DNA from 4 places in the Brevibacillus sp. YAE8 genome. Region 4 is predicted to be linked to each of the others. Evidence: riboswitches for the same ligand, from Rfam matches in the RefSeq annotation. Region 4 holds a riboswitch; each other region holds the start of a gene.
What was found. A riboswitch is a leader RNA that binds a small molecule or an ion and turns the genes downstream of it on or off. The one in region 4 is predicted to bind cobalamin.
Positions count from the first base shown of each region.

Region 1: linked by a shared signal. The riboswitch ahead of AC27IT_RS11045 (ABC transporter substrate-binding protein) and the one ahead of cobO (cob(I)yrinic acid a,c-diamide adenosyltransferase) in region 4 are both predicted to bind cobalamin.
Region 2: linked by a shared signal. The riboswitch ahead of metE (5-methyltetrahydropteroyltriglutamate--homocysteine S-methyltransferase) and the one ahead of cobO (cob(I)yrinic acid a,c-diamide adenosyltransferase) in region 4 are both predicted to bind cobalamin.
Region 3: linked by a shared signal. The riboswitch ahead of nrdI (class Ib ribonucleoside-diphosphate reductase assembly flavoprotein NrdI) and the one ahead of cobO (cob(I)yrinic acid a,c-diamide adenosyltransferase) in region 4 are both predicted to bind cobalamin.

Region 1 is NZ_BAAIYG010000005.1:289,962-294,113, reverse strand. It holds gene AC27IT_RS11065 (MerR family transcriptional regulator) at 1-412, shown strand, start outside; gene AC27IT_RS11060 (cupin domain-containing protein) at 641-943, shown strand; gene AC27IT_RS11055 (YbaK/EbsC family protein) at 985-1,470, shown strand; gene AC27IT_RS11050 (MBL fold metallo-hydrolase) at 1,548-2,495, shown strand; cobalamin riboswitch at 2,631-2,779, shown strand; gene AC27IT_RS11045 (ABC transporter substrate-binding protein) at 2,930-3,907, shown strand; gene AC27IT_RS11040 (FecCD family ABC transporter permease) at 3,910-4,152, shown strand, end outside.
Region 2 is NZ_BAAIYG010000001.1:375,107-379,258, forward strand. It holds gene metE (5-methyltetrahydropteroyltriglutamate--homocysteine S-methyltransferase) at 1-1,836, opposite strand, end outside; cobalamin riboswitch at 1,981-2,180, opposite strand; gene brnQ (branched-chain amino acid transport system II carrier protein) at 2,329-3,681, opposite strand.
Region 3 is NZ_BAAIYG010000001.1:380,574-384,725, reverse strand. It holds gene AC27IT_RS01190 (ACT domain-containing protein) at 22-534, shown strand; gene AC27IT_RS01185 (alpha/beta hydrolase) at 660-1,481, opposite strand; cobalamin riboswitch at 1,656-1,852, shown strand; gene nrdI (class Ib ribonucleoside-diphosphate reductase assembly flavoprotein NrdI) at 2,006-2,365, shown strand; gene nrdE (class 1b ribonucleoside-diphosphate reductase subunit alpha) at 2,352-4,152, shown strand, end outside.
Region 4 is NZ_BAAIYG010000004.1:191,449-195,600, reverse strand. It holds gene AC27IT_RS08770 (TerD family protein) at 1-634, shown strand, start outside; partial or broken gene AC27IT_RS08765 (MFS transporter) at 652-1,116, opposite strand; gene AC27IT_RS08760 (MFS transporter) at 1,131-1,415, opposite strand; gene AC27IT_RS08755 (MarR family winged helix-turn-helix transcriptional regulator) at 1,432-1,851, opposite strand; cobalamin riboswitch at 2,047-2,266, shown strand; gene cobO (cob(I)yrinic acid a,c-diamide adenosyltransferase) at 2,550-3,089, shown strand; gene cobD (threonine-phosphate decarboxylase CobD) at 3,089-4,152, shown strand, end outside.

The DNA of each region.
Region 1 (4,152 bases), on a different contig from region 4:
CAAACAAAAATTCGAAGGCTTCAAGCAGCAACTGATTGATGACAATGAGAAGCAGTACGGGCAAGAAATTCGCGCCAAATACGGCGACGAGCAGGTGGACCGTTCCAACCGGAAACTCAAGGAAATGACCGAGGAAGAGTACAACCGGCTTGAGCAGTTGAACGCAGAGTTGCACAAGACGCTGGAAGAGGCGTTTGCCACGGGAGATCCGGGCAGTGAGCTTGCGCAGAAAGCGGCCGACCTGCATCGCCAGTGGCTGACGTTTTACTGGGACAGTTACAGCAAGGAAGCGCACGCCGGGGTGGCGCAAATGTATGTGGACGACCCGCGCTTCACCGCCTACTACGATAAAACCCAGCCGGGACTGGCGGCGTTTCTCCGCGATGCTGTCGTGATTTATACGCAAGCGTAGACAGCCGATAGCGTCGAGAAAAACAAACCGCGCACCGCCCTGAATCAGATCGGAAAGCTTCGATCCGGTTGGGGCGGTGTTTTTTCATGCCTGTTTCATGCCAAGCTGGCCTGGCTCACGCCCCTTGGCTGGAACCGGAATTTTTTCGCTGACGAAAACTTTTGGCCCAAGGGAGTGAGCCAATCCGTCCATCGAGGTCGAGTTTTTTCGCGCTGAACGCGTGTTACCGTGAACAGACAGCGGGCGGGCAGCAGGGAGCCGCCCAACCGCTTTTCTTTTCTGTTTGTTGCGTTATATAATCTGTTCGAGCTGGACCCGGGCGCGAGCTATCTCTCCATGCCGCACAATGACGGTGTTTACGAGTATATAAGCGTCAGCGCCGGACGGTTTGCCTTGAAAATCAAGGAAGAGACGTTTCGCCTCGGCGAAGGGGACGCGATTCGCTTCACGGGCAGCGTCCCCCACGCGTACAGCAATGACGGCGAACAGCAAGCGGTCATCCAGGTCGTGATGTACTACGAAGAGAGATGAGTGGCAATGCTACTCAAGGGAGCGAAAGGAGAATGAGGCAGATGCAACCAGTAAAAGAAAGCGCGCAAAAGGTACAGGCGAAGCTGAAAGAACTCGGGTACGCCAATCAAGTCGTCGAATTGCCGGACAGCACCCGGACGGCGGCGGAAGCGGCGGCCGCGATCGGCTGTGAGGTAGCGCAAATCGCGAAATCAATCATTTTTCGGCTGCCCTCGTCAGACAAGCCGTTGCTCGTGGTCGCCAGTGGCGAAAACCGGGTCGACGAGAAGCAACTGGCAAAGCTGGTCGGAGAAAAGCCGGGCAAAGCCGATGCGGATTTTGTCCGGGAAAAAACGGGCTTTGTGATCGGCGGCGTGGCCCCTGTCGGGCATCGCGAGCCAATCGAGACGTGGATTGACGAAGACTTGTTCCGCTATGAAGTCATTTGGGCGGCGGCAGGGCATCCGAAAGCGGTGTTTCGACTGACTCCCGAGCAACTGGTGCAAATGACGAACGGACAGGTCGCCTGTATCGCTTCGTGCCGCTAGCGGCAAAGGGGTCTATCGCCTCGTTGTAGAATAGATGATAAAGTGGAAATATTCCTAAAACAACGAGGAGGGTATACATGAAAGCTACAGAACCGATTTTCCTGGGGCATCGCATCCATCTGATCGACGGGTTTGATATGGGCTGGGCGCAGCGGACGGGAACGTACGTCATCGCCGAGGACGAGCTGACCCTGGTCGAGACAGGGCCGAGTCCTTCTGTCCCGTACATACGGGAAGGGCTGCGCAGGCTCGGATTTTCCCCGGAGCAAGTGAAGTACATCATCGTGACGCACATTCACCTCGATCACGCGGGGGGAGCGGGACTTTTTTTGCGCGAGTGCCCGCAGGCAAAAATCGTGGTGCATCCAAAAGGAGCGCGCCATCTGGTGGACCCGAGCCGGTTGATCGCGGGCGCCAGAGCGGTGTATCACGACGATTTTGACCGCCTGTTCGACCCGATTGTCGCCGTTCCCGAAGAGCGGATCATCGTGCGCGCCGACCAGGAGACGCTGCAAATTGGCGCCAACTGTGTCCTGGAATTTTGGGACACGCCGGGACATGCCAACCATCATTTCAGCATTTACGACCCGGTCAGCCGCGGCATGTTCACGGGAGATACAGCGGGTGTCTTCTATCCGCAGCTTCAACGGGACGGGATTCACTTCGTCCTGCCGTCCACCTCGCCGAACCAGTTTGACCCGCAGGCGATGCTGCGCTCCGTGGAACGCTTTGAACAGCGCGGGCTTGCGCGAATCTATTTCGGGCATTTCGGCATGACTGACGATGTTGCCGACGTCTATCGGCAGGTGCGCGAGTGGCTTCCTGTCTTTGTCGCGGAAGGGGAGGCGGTCGTAGCCGCCGGACTCGGCGATGGCGAACTGGCGGAGCGGCTGTTCGGGCGTGTACTGGCGCATCTGCAATCGTTCGGGATCGGCGACGGGCATGAGGTGCTGGACGTGCTGCGGCTCGATTTGCAAGTATGTGCGATGGGAATTGTCGACTATTTGCAAAAGCGCAGGAAATAGCGGGAGACGCCAGACAGCGGGTACGAGACGGGCAGCATGGGCTTACGTAGCCGTGGCAGCAGCGAAAAAGCATTCTTTTTTTGGCAAAGGAATGCTATCATGATGGATGAGTCTTAGCAGTTGTAGGCCATTGCAATTGAATACGCGCAAACAGGTGCCTTGGTCCTTGCCAAAGGACGAGGTGAAAAGGGAAGCCGGTGCAAGTCCGGCGCGGTCCCGCCACTGTAAAGCGGCTGTCGCAATAGCTGCCAAGCCAGGAGACCTGCCTGTTTGCCTGATGTGCCTGCGCCTTCGCGGAAAGGTTCGGCCCGTTCAGGACGTTTTTTTGCGTGAGCATGGATGAGCCTGACATGTCGACCCTTTGGTTCCGGTTGGAAGCGAAGGGTTTTTGTTTGCTAAGAATCAACCAGTCGCACAGAAAGGAAGTCATACATATGAAACGCGCATGGAAACTGCTCAGCCCGCTGGTGCTTGCTGCAAGTCTCGTCGGCTGCGGCGGCAACACCCAGACGGCACCTGCTCCGCAGGCAGAAGCACCGCAGACAGCACCACAGGACGCGGCTGCCAAGCAGACCGTCTACCCGCTTACCGTCACAGACGCGACCGGAAAAGAAGTGACCGTGGCAAAAGAGCCGCAACGAATCGTCTCGACTTCCCCGGCAGAGACGGAAATCTTGTTCGCGCTCGGCTTGAACGAGCGGATTGTCGGTGTCTCCGACTTCGACGACTATCCGGCAGAAGCGAGCACGAAGCCAAAAGTGGGCGGAGTCGTCAAGCCGAGCGAAGAAGCGATTCTCGCCCAGTCGCCCGATCTGGTCATCGGCGGAATTTCGATGGAAAAGCCGGTTGCCGACAAGCTGAAATCGCTCGGCATGCCAGTGTACGTCACGCATCCGAAAAAAGTGGATGACATCCTGAACAACATTTTGACGATGGGGGTTATCACCAACCGACAGGAGCAGGCGGAAAAAGTCGTCGCCGCGATGAAGCAGGATATCGCCCGCGTACAGGAAGCCGTCAAAGCGGTGAAGCCGGAAGACAAGAAAAAAGTGTACCTGGAGTTTGCGCCAGGCTGGACCGTGGGCAAAGGGGAGTTCCTCGACGAGTTGGTGACGCTGGCAGGCGGGACGAACATTGCGGCCGACACAGAGGGCTGGAACCCGATCAGCGAGGAAAAGATTTTGAAAAGCGATCCCGACGTCATTTTGTACGCCAAAGGCATTACGGATGACAAGACGGGCACGAAGCTGGAAGAGATCATCGCAAAGCGCAACGGCTGGGATACGATGAAGGCGATCCGCGAGAAGCAAGTGTTCGGAATGGACCAAAACCTGCTGGCGCGCCCAGGCCCGCGCATTACACAAGGTTTGATCGAGGTAGCTAAAGCGATTTATCCTGACCTGGTGAAATAAAAATGAAAAAGCAATGGCTTATATGGGGAGGAGCGAGCAGCCTTGTGCTGCTCGTATCCGTGGTGGTCAGCATTTCGATGGGGGCGGCGTCGCTCCCTCTTTCGCAAGTATGGCTCATCCTCTTGCACCAGCTTCCCGGCATGTCGGAGTGGATTCCGGCGACATGGCCGGAGTCGTCCGAGCAGATCGTGATGAAAGTGCGTTTTCCGCGCGTCGTACTGGCCATTTTGATCGGAGCTTGCCTG
Region 2 (4,152 bases), on a different contig from region 4:
GAGCGGCAAGCCTTCAAGCAATGCCGGCTCATCCACCTGAATCATGCGAATGCCCGCCGCTTCCAGCGCCTCCACCTCTTTGCGCAGCGCCAGCGCGATCTGCTCGCACACTTCCTGACGGGAGACGTCGTCGCGCACGAACGACCAGTTCAAAATCGTGGCAGGACCTGTCAGCATCCCTTTCACTGGTTTATCCGTCAACGACTTGGCATATACGCTCTCCTTGACCGTCATCGGGGAGACGAACTGCACGTCGCCGTAAATGACCGGCGGTTTGACGCAACGGGAGCCGTACGACTGCACCCAGCCGTTTTTCGTGAAAACGAAGCCGTCGAGCTTTTCGCCGAAATATTCCACCATGTCTGTCCGCTCGAACTCGCCGTGCACCAGCACATCCAGGCCGATCTGTTCCTGAATGGCGATCCACTCGCGGATTTGCTCCTGAATGAACGCATCGTACTGTTCGACGCTCCAGTTTCCTTTTTTGAACTGCTGTCTGGCCTGGCGAACTTCTGTCGTCTGCGGGAAGCTGCCGATCGTCGTCGTTGGCAGCAGCGGAAGCTTCCACGTCGCCTGCTGAATCTCGCGACGCTCGTGGAACGGCACTGCCCGCTTCGCCGCTGTCGACGCCAGCGCTTTTCTCGCCTCCTGCACTTCCTGGCGGTTCCGTGCCGGAAATTGGGCCAAGCGCTGCAAGTCTTTCTCGTTCTGGGCGATTTCCTTCGAAATAACATACTTTCCATATTGGAAACCTTGGACTAATAAGCGCACTTCAGCCAATTTCTCATCGGCAAACGCCAATGCGACGCGCACTTCTTCCGGCAAATCGGTTTCGTCTTCGACGGTAACCGGAACGTGCAGCAGGCTGCTCGACGGCTGAACCCATACCCGTTCTGGGGCTACTACGGTGCACAACGTTTTGACCAACTCCCACTTTTCCTCCAGGGCCGAGCGCCAAATGTTGCGTCCGTCGATGACCCCGGCGCCGAGCACTTTGTCTTGCGGGAAACCGTGCGTCGTCAAGTTCGCCAGGTTTGCTGTTTTCCCGTGAACAAAATCAAGGCCCAAGCCGTGGACAGGCAGTTCAATCAGCTCCTCGTACCAGTCCACTGCTTCAAAGTACGTCTGCACCATCAGCTTCAGGTGCGGCAGCGCCTGGCTGAACTGCTCGTACACGCGACGAATGAGTGTTTTGTCTTGCCCGGTAAGATCGAGGACAAACGCAGGCTCGTCGATCTGCACCCACTCGACGCCGTGCAGTTCCAGCTCGCGAAGGACGTCCACGTACAGCGGCACGATCTGATCGACGACGCGTTCAAATTCGTCTTTGGCATACCCTTTGGACAGCTTGACAAACGTGTACGGCCCGACGATGACAGGCTTGCCGGCGATCCCTAGCTGATCTCTCGCCTCCAGGTACGCTTGTAGCGGCCTGTTTTCCGTCAAGACAGGCGTGCGCTCGCCGAACTCGGGGACGATATAGTGGTAGTTCGTGTTGAACCACTTGGTCATTTCGCTGGCGACCGCGTCTTTGTTGCCGCGCGCCATCGCAAAATACGTAGCCAGCGGCACCGGACCGCCCGCATACGCGAACCGCTTCGGAATCAGGCCGAACATGACCGCCATGTCGAGCATGTGGTCGTAGAACGTAAAGTCGTTGACCGGAATCCAGTCGATCCCCTTTTTTTGTTGTTTGACCAGGTGCTGCTTGCGAATTTGCTCCATTTGCGCAAGGAATGTCGTCTCGTCGAGTTTCCCCGCCCAAAAAGCTTCCAGTGCCTTTTTCCACTCGCGATCTTTGCCGATCCGCGGGTATCCCAAGTTGCTGCTTTTCATTTGCTTCCTCTCCATCCTTTGCGATCATTTTTTCGATTTCGCCCAATAAAAAAGGCATCTCCAACGATCAGAAAGAACGTTAGAAATGCCAAATAAACACTGAGATCACAGCATCCTAACACCTCCCTATCTCCCGTAGGTTAAGCAGTGTTGTCGAAACAGGCAGGTCTCCTGACTTGAGGATCATGATCTGCACAACGCCTTCCCAGTCAGCTCGACCAGTGGCCAAAAGTTGTGCAAACTCCCCTCATACAGTGGCGGGACCGTGTCGGATTCTCACCGACTTCCCTTTTCATCCTTGCGCCGATATTCATCGCCAAGGAACCTGTCTCCACTCATATGAAATTGTCGGTATGAGTGCATGTGCCCCAAAAATGGGCGGGACACACCTTTCTTCATACAGTAACACGTAAACCAGTTTTTGTCATGCTAAACTATTTCCACTTTGCAAACTGATGTCAACGTTCAGGCTGCTTCCTCATAATGCCTGTCCTATTGCTTGGTCAGGCGAAGCTCACGCGCGCGCAGCGATGGTTTGCGCATCAAATAAACGAGGTAGCCGCCAACGCCCCCGATCAATGCAGGCAGCAGCCAGCCCAGGCCGATCGTGTACATCGGCAAGTAGCGGGAAAAGACGTCGTTGATCGCCGCAAGCTCGACCCCGGCAGCATTCAGCCCGTCAAACAGGCTAACGAGAAACGTACCGAACAAGCTGCCTTGATACACCTCTGGCCGACCGCCAAACCTTTGATGCAAAAACGTCAAAAAGATCAGCGAGATGGCGATTGGGTACATCGTCGTCAAAATCGGAACAGACACCTTGATGAGCGCAGTCAACCCGATATTGGCGACGAGCGTGCTGAACACAGCCAAAATGACGGCAAACTTTTTATACGAAATGCGCGGAAACATAGCGTGGAAAAACGACGAGCACGCCGTAATCAATCCGACGCTGGTCGTCAGGCACGCCGCAGTAATCATCAGGCCGAGCAGCAGGCCGCCGTAAGAACCGAAGTAATAATTCGACACTTTGGCCAAAATTTGCGCCCCGTTTTCCAAATGGCCGAGCTTTTCCACGCTGGAAGCGCCCATGTAGGCAAGCACCGAGTAGAAAAACGCCAGGAGCGCACCCGCAATCAGCGTTGCTTTGGCGCACGTCAGCAAAATTTGCTTTTTCGACGTAACCCCTTTTTCCTTGATCGCATTGACGATGATGATGCCGAATACAAACGCCCCGAGCGCGTCCAGCGTCAAATAGCCGTCCTGGAATCCTTTGAAAAACGCCTTGGACTGGTAATCGCCCACTGGCGCTTGCAGCTCGCCAATCGGATACACGATCGCCGTCAGGACGATGATGCCGATAAACGTCAGCTTCATCGGTGTCAAGACTTTTCCGACTACATTGATAATTTTTCCAGGATTGAGCGACAACAGGCAAGCGAGCGTGAAGAACAAGACGGTAAACACAATCAACGGAAAAGGCCCGGCCTGCTCGGACAAGAACGGCTTGATCCCGATCTCAAACGAAACATTCCCGGAGCGCGGAATCGCAAAAAACGGCCCGATCGCCAAATAGAGCAAAATCGTGAAAACAAGACCGAACAGCGGGTGCACACGGCTTGCGAGCGAACGCAAATCGTCTTTACCTGAATACACCAACGCTGTAATTGCCAAAAGTGGCAAGCCAACCCCTGTCACGAGAAAACCGGCGTTGGCTTCCCAGACGTTCGTTCCCGCCATCTGTCCCAGCATCGGTGGAAAAATCAGGTTGCCTGCTCCGAAAAACAGCGCAAACAGCATAAATCCGATGATGACGATAAACGAATATGAAACTTTTTGAAGCATGACAAAAACCTCCTGTGAGTAAGAACGAAGGGCCTTGTAAGGAACCCTCAGATTAGTGAAAAAATTCACGAAGTCTAGCGGCTCGTCCAGCCTCCAGCCAAACTGGATAACACTGGATTCATTGTCAGATAAATCAGTCCTCCAGACGCATGACACGATGATTCTGCGACTCTCGTCACTGCCGCTTTGCTGTTCCAGCCTAAGCCCAACTCGGCTCGACCGGGTGGCAATCAAAAGAGCCGACACATCATTTATTTATAACATAAATATGAATGAAAAGGTATTTTAAAATGAAGAATTCTTTTATTCCTTTCTATAAAAGATTCTTGATCGAGAAAATCTCACAGGAAGGAATGTGGGCAACTCATCCGCTACTTCGCGCGCGCCTGTGCATGCGCGCCGCTCGCCCCTTTTCGCGTAACGGGCACGACAAAAAGGCTGCCGTCTGTAGACAGCAACCCTTTTAAACGA
Region 3 (4,152 bases), on a different contig from region 4:
CTGGGAGAGTGAGGGTATTACATGACCCAATATGCTGGACTTCGTGAATTGGCCCAATTGATTCGCAGACTGGAGCCGCAGCTCGCAGGGGCGTCCCTGAGCATTTTGGCCCATGAAAATAAAGAAGAGATCGCTTCGCTTCTGGTGGATGGACTTGGCAGCGGCGTTTCGGTTCAAAACAGCTCCGGCGAGTACGCCAACCATCTGGCGAATTTGCGCGTGGGAGCGAACAAATACACGTTTGCCCAGGACTGGCGCGAAGTGTACATCAGCGAGATCAACTACTGCGCCTGTCGGATCCCTCCGGGCGCTCACGGTCTGTTGGTGCACCATACCGACTATCCGGGCGTCATTTACGACGTGTCCCGCAAGCTGGCTGACCACGAGATCAATATTTCCAAGATGAATGTGTCGCGTGAGCAAAAGGGGAAAAACGCCCTGTTGATTTGCGTCACCGACGAAGAGATTACGCCAACTGTCGTAGCTGCCATCGAGGAGCTGCCGCAGATCAACAAGGTGTTGTCTCTGCAATAGGCGAAAAGAGCAGTAGTGCATGCATGGCCGCTCATCGTTTTCGTATGAGCGGTTTTTTGCGTGTGCCGACTGCCTTGTTTGCTTGCTTGTGTGCATGGAGCGAGGCAAAGAAAAAACTGCCCTGACTAGCGGGCAGTTGGCTTGGAAGCAAAGCGAATGGCGTGACTGATGAGGACGTGCAGGACAGACGTGTGGTTTTCGTCCGGAAATTGGCGGAACGACGCTTCGATCTGCCCGTTGCCCATGGCGGACAACCGTTCAGCCATCGCTTGCGCCTTGACGTTGACGTGGAAGCGGCCGTCGTTTTCCAGCTCCCCGATGGCGAGCAGCGCTCTGACCCGCAAGTCGTCTGTGAGCAGGGACGGCAGGCGGCGCTCCTCTTCCAGCAGGACGCTTTCGTTCCAGTGGATCGACGGGCTGCCGGCGATGTAGCATTGGTACGCGTGTGGCCGGGTCAGCAAGGCATGCAGCACGAGCAAGCCGCCGAGCGAATGTCCGAAAATCGTTTGCCGCGTGCGGTCGACGGGCAAGTCCTTTTCGATCGCGGGCTTCACCGTGTCTTCGATGAAGCTGAGGAAGCCTTCTGCCCCGCCCATTTCCGGCCATTTGCCGCCGCGCGGATGAGCGGGCAGCTCGGATGCGGGAACGACATGGGTGAAGTCGTAGTAGCGCGATGGGTGGAACGGCGCTTCTGTCGGGTAGCCGATGCCGACGACGATGGCCGGATCGACGCCCGTTCTTTCCGGAACCCGGCATTGCAGGCGAATCGCTTCGGTCATGGTGCCAAACACCGAGTTGGCATCCAGCAAGTAAATGACCGGGAAGCCGGACGGCGGCAAAGCCACGTCGGGGATGCTGACGAAGATGTGGAACGTGCGGTCGTTGTATGTCATTTTTCTCGTTTGCGAACGCGGAATGGCTACTGCTTCATAAACCGTGCTTTCCATCAGGGGTCACTCTCCAATCGGCCGGTGGCGTCACCTTTTTTGTGCATGAAACCTATTATATGGACGCAAACCAGAGATTGGCAATAGAGAAATGAGAGAGATTATCAGTTGCCAAAATAGAGCATGCCGAGCTTGACTCCTACGATATATTGAGGTAAAGTAAGTTTTACCAACTACATATTGATGCGGACAGGTGTTTGCCACGCTATATTTGGTAGACTTAATAGGGAAGTCGGTGAAATTCCGACGCGGTCCCGCCACTGTGATGAGAGAGTTCCATTTGGTTTTTGCGCCACTGATTAGCTGATCGGGAAGGCACGAATGGAGCGATGACCCCGAGCCAGGAGACCTGCCTGACCGTCAGCACTGTGTAACCTACGGGAGATAGGGAAGTGTTCGAGCGCTCCATTCGTTTTTCGGCGGATGGATACGATGGGGATCATCATGCGCATTCGACATTTTGGCGTCGGATGCGCTTTTACTTTGGCTAAAAAAGTATAGAACAGCAGTAAAGGATGAGGGACATGTTAATCGCTTTTGATTCGAAAACAGGAAACGTGAGACGATTCGTAAGCAAGCTCGATCTGCCGCGCGTGGAGATTGATCCGGAGATGGTGATCGACGAGCCGTTCATTCTGGTCACGTACACGACGGGCTTTGGCCAGGTGCCGGAGAAGGTGGACCGTTTTCTGAAGCGGAATCATGTCTATTTGCGCGGGGTGTCGGCGAGCGGCAACCGCAACTGGGGAGCCAGCTTTGCCAAAAGCGCAGACACGATCGCCAGCCAATATGGCGTTCCGGTCATTTCCAAATTCGAACTGTCCGGTACCGGCCGTGACGTGGAACAATTTACGAGTGGGGTGGCAGCAATTGCGACACATTGAATTGAACAACCAACTGATGCAGCGAGGAAGCGACGGATTTTACCAACTGGAAAAGGACAGAGAGGCAGTCGCGGTCTTCATGGAAGAAGTACAGGCGAAGACGATGACCTTCAACAGCGTGAAAGAGCGCATGGACTATTTGATCGAAAATGACTTTTATGAAAATGTGTATGAAAGCTACACGGTTGAACAGGTCGATGAAGTGTTCCGCCTGGCGCATGACGCTGGTTTTCAATTCGCTTCGTACATGGCTATCTCCAAGTTTTACAAAGACTACGCCCTGAAAACAGACGACAAATCGATGTATTTGGAGCAGTACCCGGATCGGGTGGCGATTGTGGCGCTCTCGCTCGGGCGCGGAGACTTCGAACTGGCGAAGCGGCTGACCGTGTCGATGATGGACCAGCGACTCCAGCCGGCGACGCCGACGTTCCTCAATGCAGGGAAAAGCCGCCGCGGCGAAATGGTCTCCTGCTTCCTGCTGGAAATGGACGACTCCTTGAACTCGATCAACTACGTTCTCGGCACTTGCATGCAGCTTTCGAAAATCGGCGGCGGCGTGGCCGTCAACCTGTCCAAGCTGCGCGGGCGCGGAGAGCCGATCAAAGGCGTCGAGGGCGCAGCCAAGGGCGTCATGCCTGTACTCAAGCTGCTGGAGGACGCGTTTTCCTACGCCGATCAGATGGGGCAGCGCAAAGGCTCCGGGGCAGCCTACTACAACATCTTCGGCTGGGATATCAACGAGTTTCTCGATTGCAAAAAGATCAATGCCGATGAAAAGTCGCGGATCAAGACGCTGTCGATCGGCCTGATCGTGCCGAATGTGTTTTACAAGCTGGCAGAGGAAAACAAGCCGTTGACAGTGTTCGCTCCTTACTCCGTCTACAAGGAGTACGGCGCCCATCTGGATGATCTGGATCTCGACGAGATGTACGACGAGCTGGTGGCAAACGAGCGCGTCAAGAAAAAGGTAGTCATGAGCGCCCGCGAAATGCTCACCAAGATCGCGATGATCCAGATGGAGTCGGGCTACCCGTACATCATGAACAAGACGAACGCGAACAAAAATCACGCGCTGAAGGACATCGGCTCCGTGAAAATGTCCAACCTGTGCACGGAAATTTTCCAGCTCCAGGAGACGTCCACGATTACCAACTACGGCGAGCCGGACATCATCCGCCGCGACATTAGCTGCAATCTCGCTTCCTTGAACATCGTCAACGTGATGGAGCACAAAAAAGTGCGCGAATCCGTGCGCGAGGGCATCGAGGCGATCACCGCCGTGAGCGATGTGACCCGCGTGGAAAATGCGCCAGGCGTGCAAAAGGCCAACCGCGAGCTGCATTCCGTCGGGCTGGGTGCGATGAACCTGAACGGCTACCTGGCGAAAAACAAGATCGCCTACGAGAGCGAGGAAGCAAAAGACTTCGCCCGCACGTTCTTCATGATGATGAACTTCTACTCGCTGGAAATGAGCATGGAGATCGCCATGGCCAAAGGGGAAACCTTCATGGGCTTCGAGCAGTCGGAGTACGCCAAAGGCACGTATTTTGACAAATACCTCGCAAACGACTACCGTCCGCGCACGGAAAAAGGCAAGCAACTGTTCGCAGGCATGCACATTCCGACGCCGGAGGATTGGGCCGCGCTCAAGCAAAAGGTGCAGAAGAACGGACTGTATCACGCGTACCGTCTGGCGATTGCGCCGACGCAGAGCATTTCCTACATTCAGAATGCGACGTCGAGCGTGATGCCGGTTGTCGAGCACATCGAAACGAGAACGTACG
Region 4 (4,152 bases):
CGACGTCGATTTGTCTGCGGTGCTGTACGACGCGGACTGGAAGTACATGGAGCACATTTCCTACACGAATTTGCGCTCGGAGAAATACCGCGCCTACCATAGCGGCGACATTGTGAGGGCGCCGATGGGGGCCTGCGAGTTCATCGATGTGGATATCGAATCTGTCCTTCATTACGGCGGCCGTTACGTGGTCATGTCGCTGAACTCGTTTACCAGTCAGCCCTATTGCGATTTGCCCGAATGTTATGCGGGCTGGATGATACGCAAGGCTCCACAGTCGGGGGAAATTTTTGAACCGCAGACGGTGCAGGACAAGATCGACCTCGCTTCACGCTCTACGATCTGCATCCCGGTCATTCTCGATCTGGCGGAGCGAAAAGTGATCTGGACGGACATCGCGCTGCGCTCCCACCCCCGGTTTGTCAATAACGTAGAGGCGAACGGAGGCGGCGTGGAGTGGATGGGAAGGGCGCTCACCTCGCTGGTGAAGCCCACTCTCTATGAGCTGTTCACGCTTCATGCGCAAGCGAGAGGCACGCTGACTGACCGGGCGGATGAGGCGGACACGGTTTTCTCCATGGACGAGGGAATCACTCCGTTTGACCTGGAAATCATCATGGCGGACTTTTTGTAAGCTCGCTGGTTTCGTTAGGCAAAGGGAATGAGGTGCGTGTCCATTAAGCCGGTAGTGGTGAATCCGCAGATGAAAAACGGCAAAATCAGAAACCAGAAAGCCTTGGTTGGAAATATCCGCCTGACCGGTTGCCGGCTGGAAGGATGTATTTGTTGTCTTTCATCTGCGATCTGTGGCGAACCTCCTATCGGTTGCAAACCCTTTTCGGCAGGATGATTCTTCAGAAGAAACATCATGACGGGAAATACCACGATCAGTAAAAAGAGACCCAATACCGCAACAGCCATTTTCCAGTCAAACCACTGTATGAAAAACAGTGAGGCTGGCACAACTACCATTTGGCCTACGCTAAAGCCAGCCTCTATTACTCCGAATGCGAGTCCACGCCTTTTATTGAACCAATTTGTGACCATAATGGTTGCGGCTACATTGGAGGCACCTCCAACACCAATGGAAGCGAAGACACCATAGAGAATAAACAATTGCCAGAGGGAAGTTACCCATTGCGTGAAAAAATGCTCAGACCAACCAGAAGTGTGCTGCCTAAGAGAATGGACCTGGCACCAAAGCGGTCAATCAACCTGCCTGCTATTGGTTGGGATATGCCATAAATGACAAAACTCAATGTGGAGATGAGAGAAATGGTACCTCGATCCGCGGCAAAGCCATTCTCCCAAGGTTCAATAAATGCTCCGAAAGAAAGTCTTGCTCCTTGCACAGCCAACAATGCGAAAAAGGTGACAAATAAAATGATCCACGCGTAATGCACTTTGCTCTTCACAGTCTCAACGCACTCCTTATGAGTTTAATCCCAATCTGGTCAGCATGTTTTTGAATAATTTCGCTTCTTCTTCACTGAATATGGACATCGCTTCTTGATTCACTTCGTCACTGATCTGATTCAGAGGTTGTTCCAATTCCTTGCCTCGCGGAGTCAGAAAAATCAAGTTCGTCCGGCGATCATTGGGATCGGAACGACGCTCGATGAGCCCCATATTTTGCAGTCGATCGAGCACCCCCGTGATGGTTGCTCCATCCAAGCGAAGCCGACTACCCAATTCCACACCTTTTTGGCCATCTTTTTCCCATAGCGCATGTAATAGAACAAACTGCACGGGAGTAATCCCGTACGGCGATAATTTGGCCTTTTCCATTTGCCAGATTTTTTGATACGCCTTCCCGAGAAGAAACCCATAGCAATCCTCAATCCGATCCATATGTACCTCCAAATATTTTATTGGAAATCGATGTAAGAATAAGATAACACGCACACAAAAGATTTGTATACAAATAATTAGTTCACAAAACAAAGATCAATGCCCAGTATGTTCCTATCCGCAGCTTTTGCTTGAATCCCCGGTAGCATTTGCTATTATTAAAGCAAGTGCTTGTCATAGAAACGAACGACATTTGAATATGGTAGAAAAACAGGTCCTTGTTTTTCGCAAGCGATAGTTTGCGAATGCGAGGTTAAAAGGGAAGTTTGGTGAAAAGCCAACGCGGTCCCGCCACTGTAAAAGAGGAGCTCTTCTTCTTGGCAACGGCGCCATCCACTGCACGCCAGCGTGCGGGAAGGAGGAAGAAGAGCGAAGATCCTTGAGCCAGGAGACCTGCCTGTTTTGATGTCCACTGATTTCCTTCGGGTCAAAGGATGAGGTGAGGATTGTTGCAGTCGGCTATCCGCGCTTTGTTTTCCTTGGAGGTTTGGGGAAACAAGGCGTTTTTTTGTACGCGGAAAGCGAAACAGGAAGCAAATCGGCAAACTCTTCACTTTTTCAGTCAGGTAAATAACGAGGCTATGGAAAACATTTGAAATAGGCAACGGAGCCTAAACTGCATTTTTGGAGCGCTGTGCCTCCGAAAATTATTAGGGATGGGCAACGGGGCCTACAGTTTATTTTGGGGGTGGGCGTACTTGAGCAACAAGCGGGGCCTGTTTTTGGTCTACACCGGAGACGGCAAAGGAAAGACAACAGCCGCGGTGGGGCTGGCTGTGCGCGCGACTGGACGAGGCAAAAAGGTCATCATGATCCAGTTCATCAAGTCGCCGGAGCGCACGTACGGAGAGAAAATCATCTTCGACAAGCTGGGCATCGAAATCGTGCAAAAAGGCGTAGGCTTCACCTGGACGAAGACGCCGGAGGAGCATCGCGCGGCGCTGCAGGAAGCGTGGGCGTTCGCCCGGGAAAAGCTCGCTTCGGGCGAGTACGATGTCGTCATTCTCGACGAGCTGAACAATGCGCTGGCGATCGACCGTTTTCCGATTGCGGACGTGCTGCCGCTCGCGGACGTTTTGGAAGCGATTCAAAACAGGCCGAGCCATGTGCATCTGGTCGTGACGGGGCGGAGCGCCAAGCAGGAAATCATCGACATGGCCGATCTCGTGACAGAGATGAAGCCGATCAAGCATTACTACGATGAAGGAATACCAGCGGTGCTGGGGGTAGAGTTTTGATGAACGTACTGGAAGCGTACGGCCACGGCGGAGATTTGTTGACGGCAGCGGACCGCTTTGGGATGGAGCCGGGCCAATTCCTTGATTTCAGTGCCAATATTAACCCGCTGGGCATGCCGGACAGCGTGCGCGAGATGCTTTTGGCCTCTCTGTCTGCCGTGCTGCGTTACCCGGACCCTGGGCATCGCCAGTTTCGCCGGGCGTTGGCGCAGCGGTTGCAGTTGCCAAAGGAATGGCTTTTGCCTGCGAACGGAGCGGCAGAAGCGATGGCGCTCGCGATTCTCGGGCTGCAGCCGCAAACAGTCGGCGTGATTTATCCTTGCTTTTCGGAATATGCAGAGCTTTCCGAGCAGTTTGGCGCAACCGTCATCGGCTGCTACGGAAAAGAAGAGAACGGCTACAAGGCCGACAGCGCCGAGCTGTACCGTCTGTTCGAACAGGCTGATCTGGTGTTTGTCGGCTCGCCGAACAATCCGACTGGCATCTTGTATGAGCCACAGGAGCTGTTGCAGATGGCGGACTGGACGGCCCAGACCGATACGTGGCTGGTCGTGGACGAGGCGTTTCTCGATTTTGTGGAAGAAAGCCGCCAGTTTACGCTGGCAAGTCGGCTGGAGCGCTTTCCCCGCGTCATTTTGCTGCGCTCGATGACGAAAATGTACGCGATCCCCGGCTTGCGTCTCGGATACGCGATCGCCCAGCCTGACGCGATTGCGAAAATGCGCGCGAAGCAGGTGAGCTGGAGCGTGAATGCGCTTGCGCTTTTGGCGGGGGAGCTGTGCTTGCAAGAGCATGAGTACGAGCGGCGGACACGCAGCCTGGTCGCCAGGGAGCGCGCTGGCCTGGTCGCGTTTATTCGCGGGGAGCTGGGCTGGAAGGTCTGGCCGGGGGAGGCGAACTTTTTGCTGCTTCGCTCGCCGGAGGGCTTGCCAGCCGCACAACTGCAAGAGCGGCTCGGCAAAAAAGGCGTGCTGATTCGCAGTTGCGCCATGTATCCCGGATTGACGGCGCATGACGTGCGCATCGCCGTTCGCGGGCCAGAAGACAATGCGCGCTTGATCGC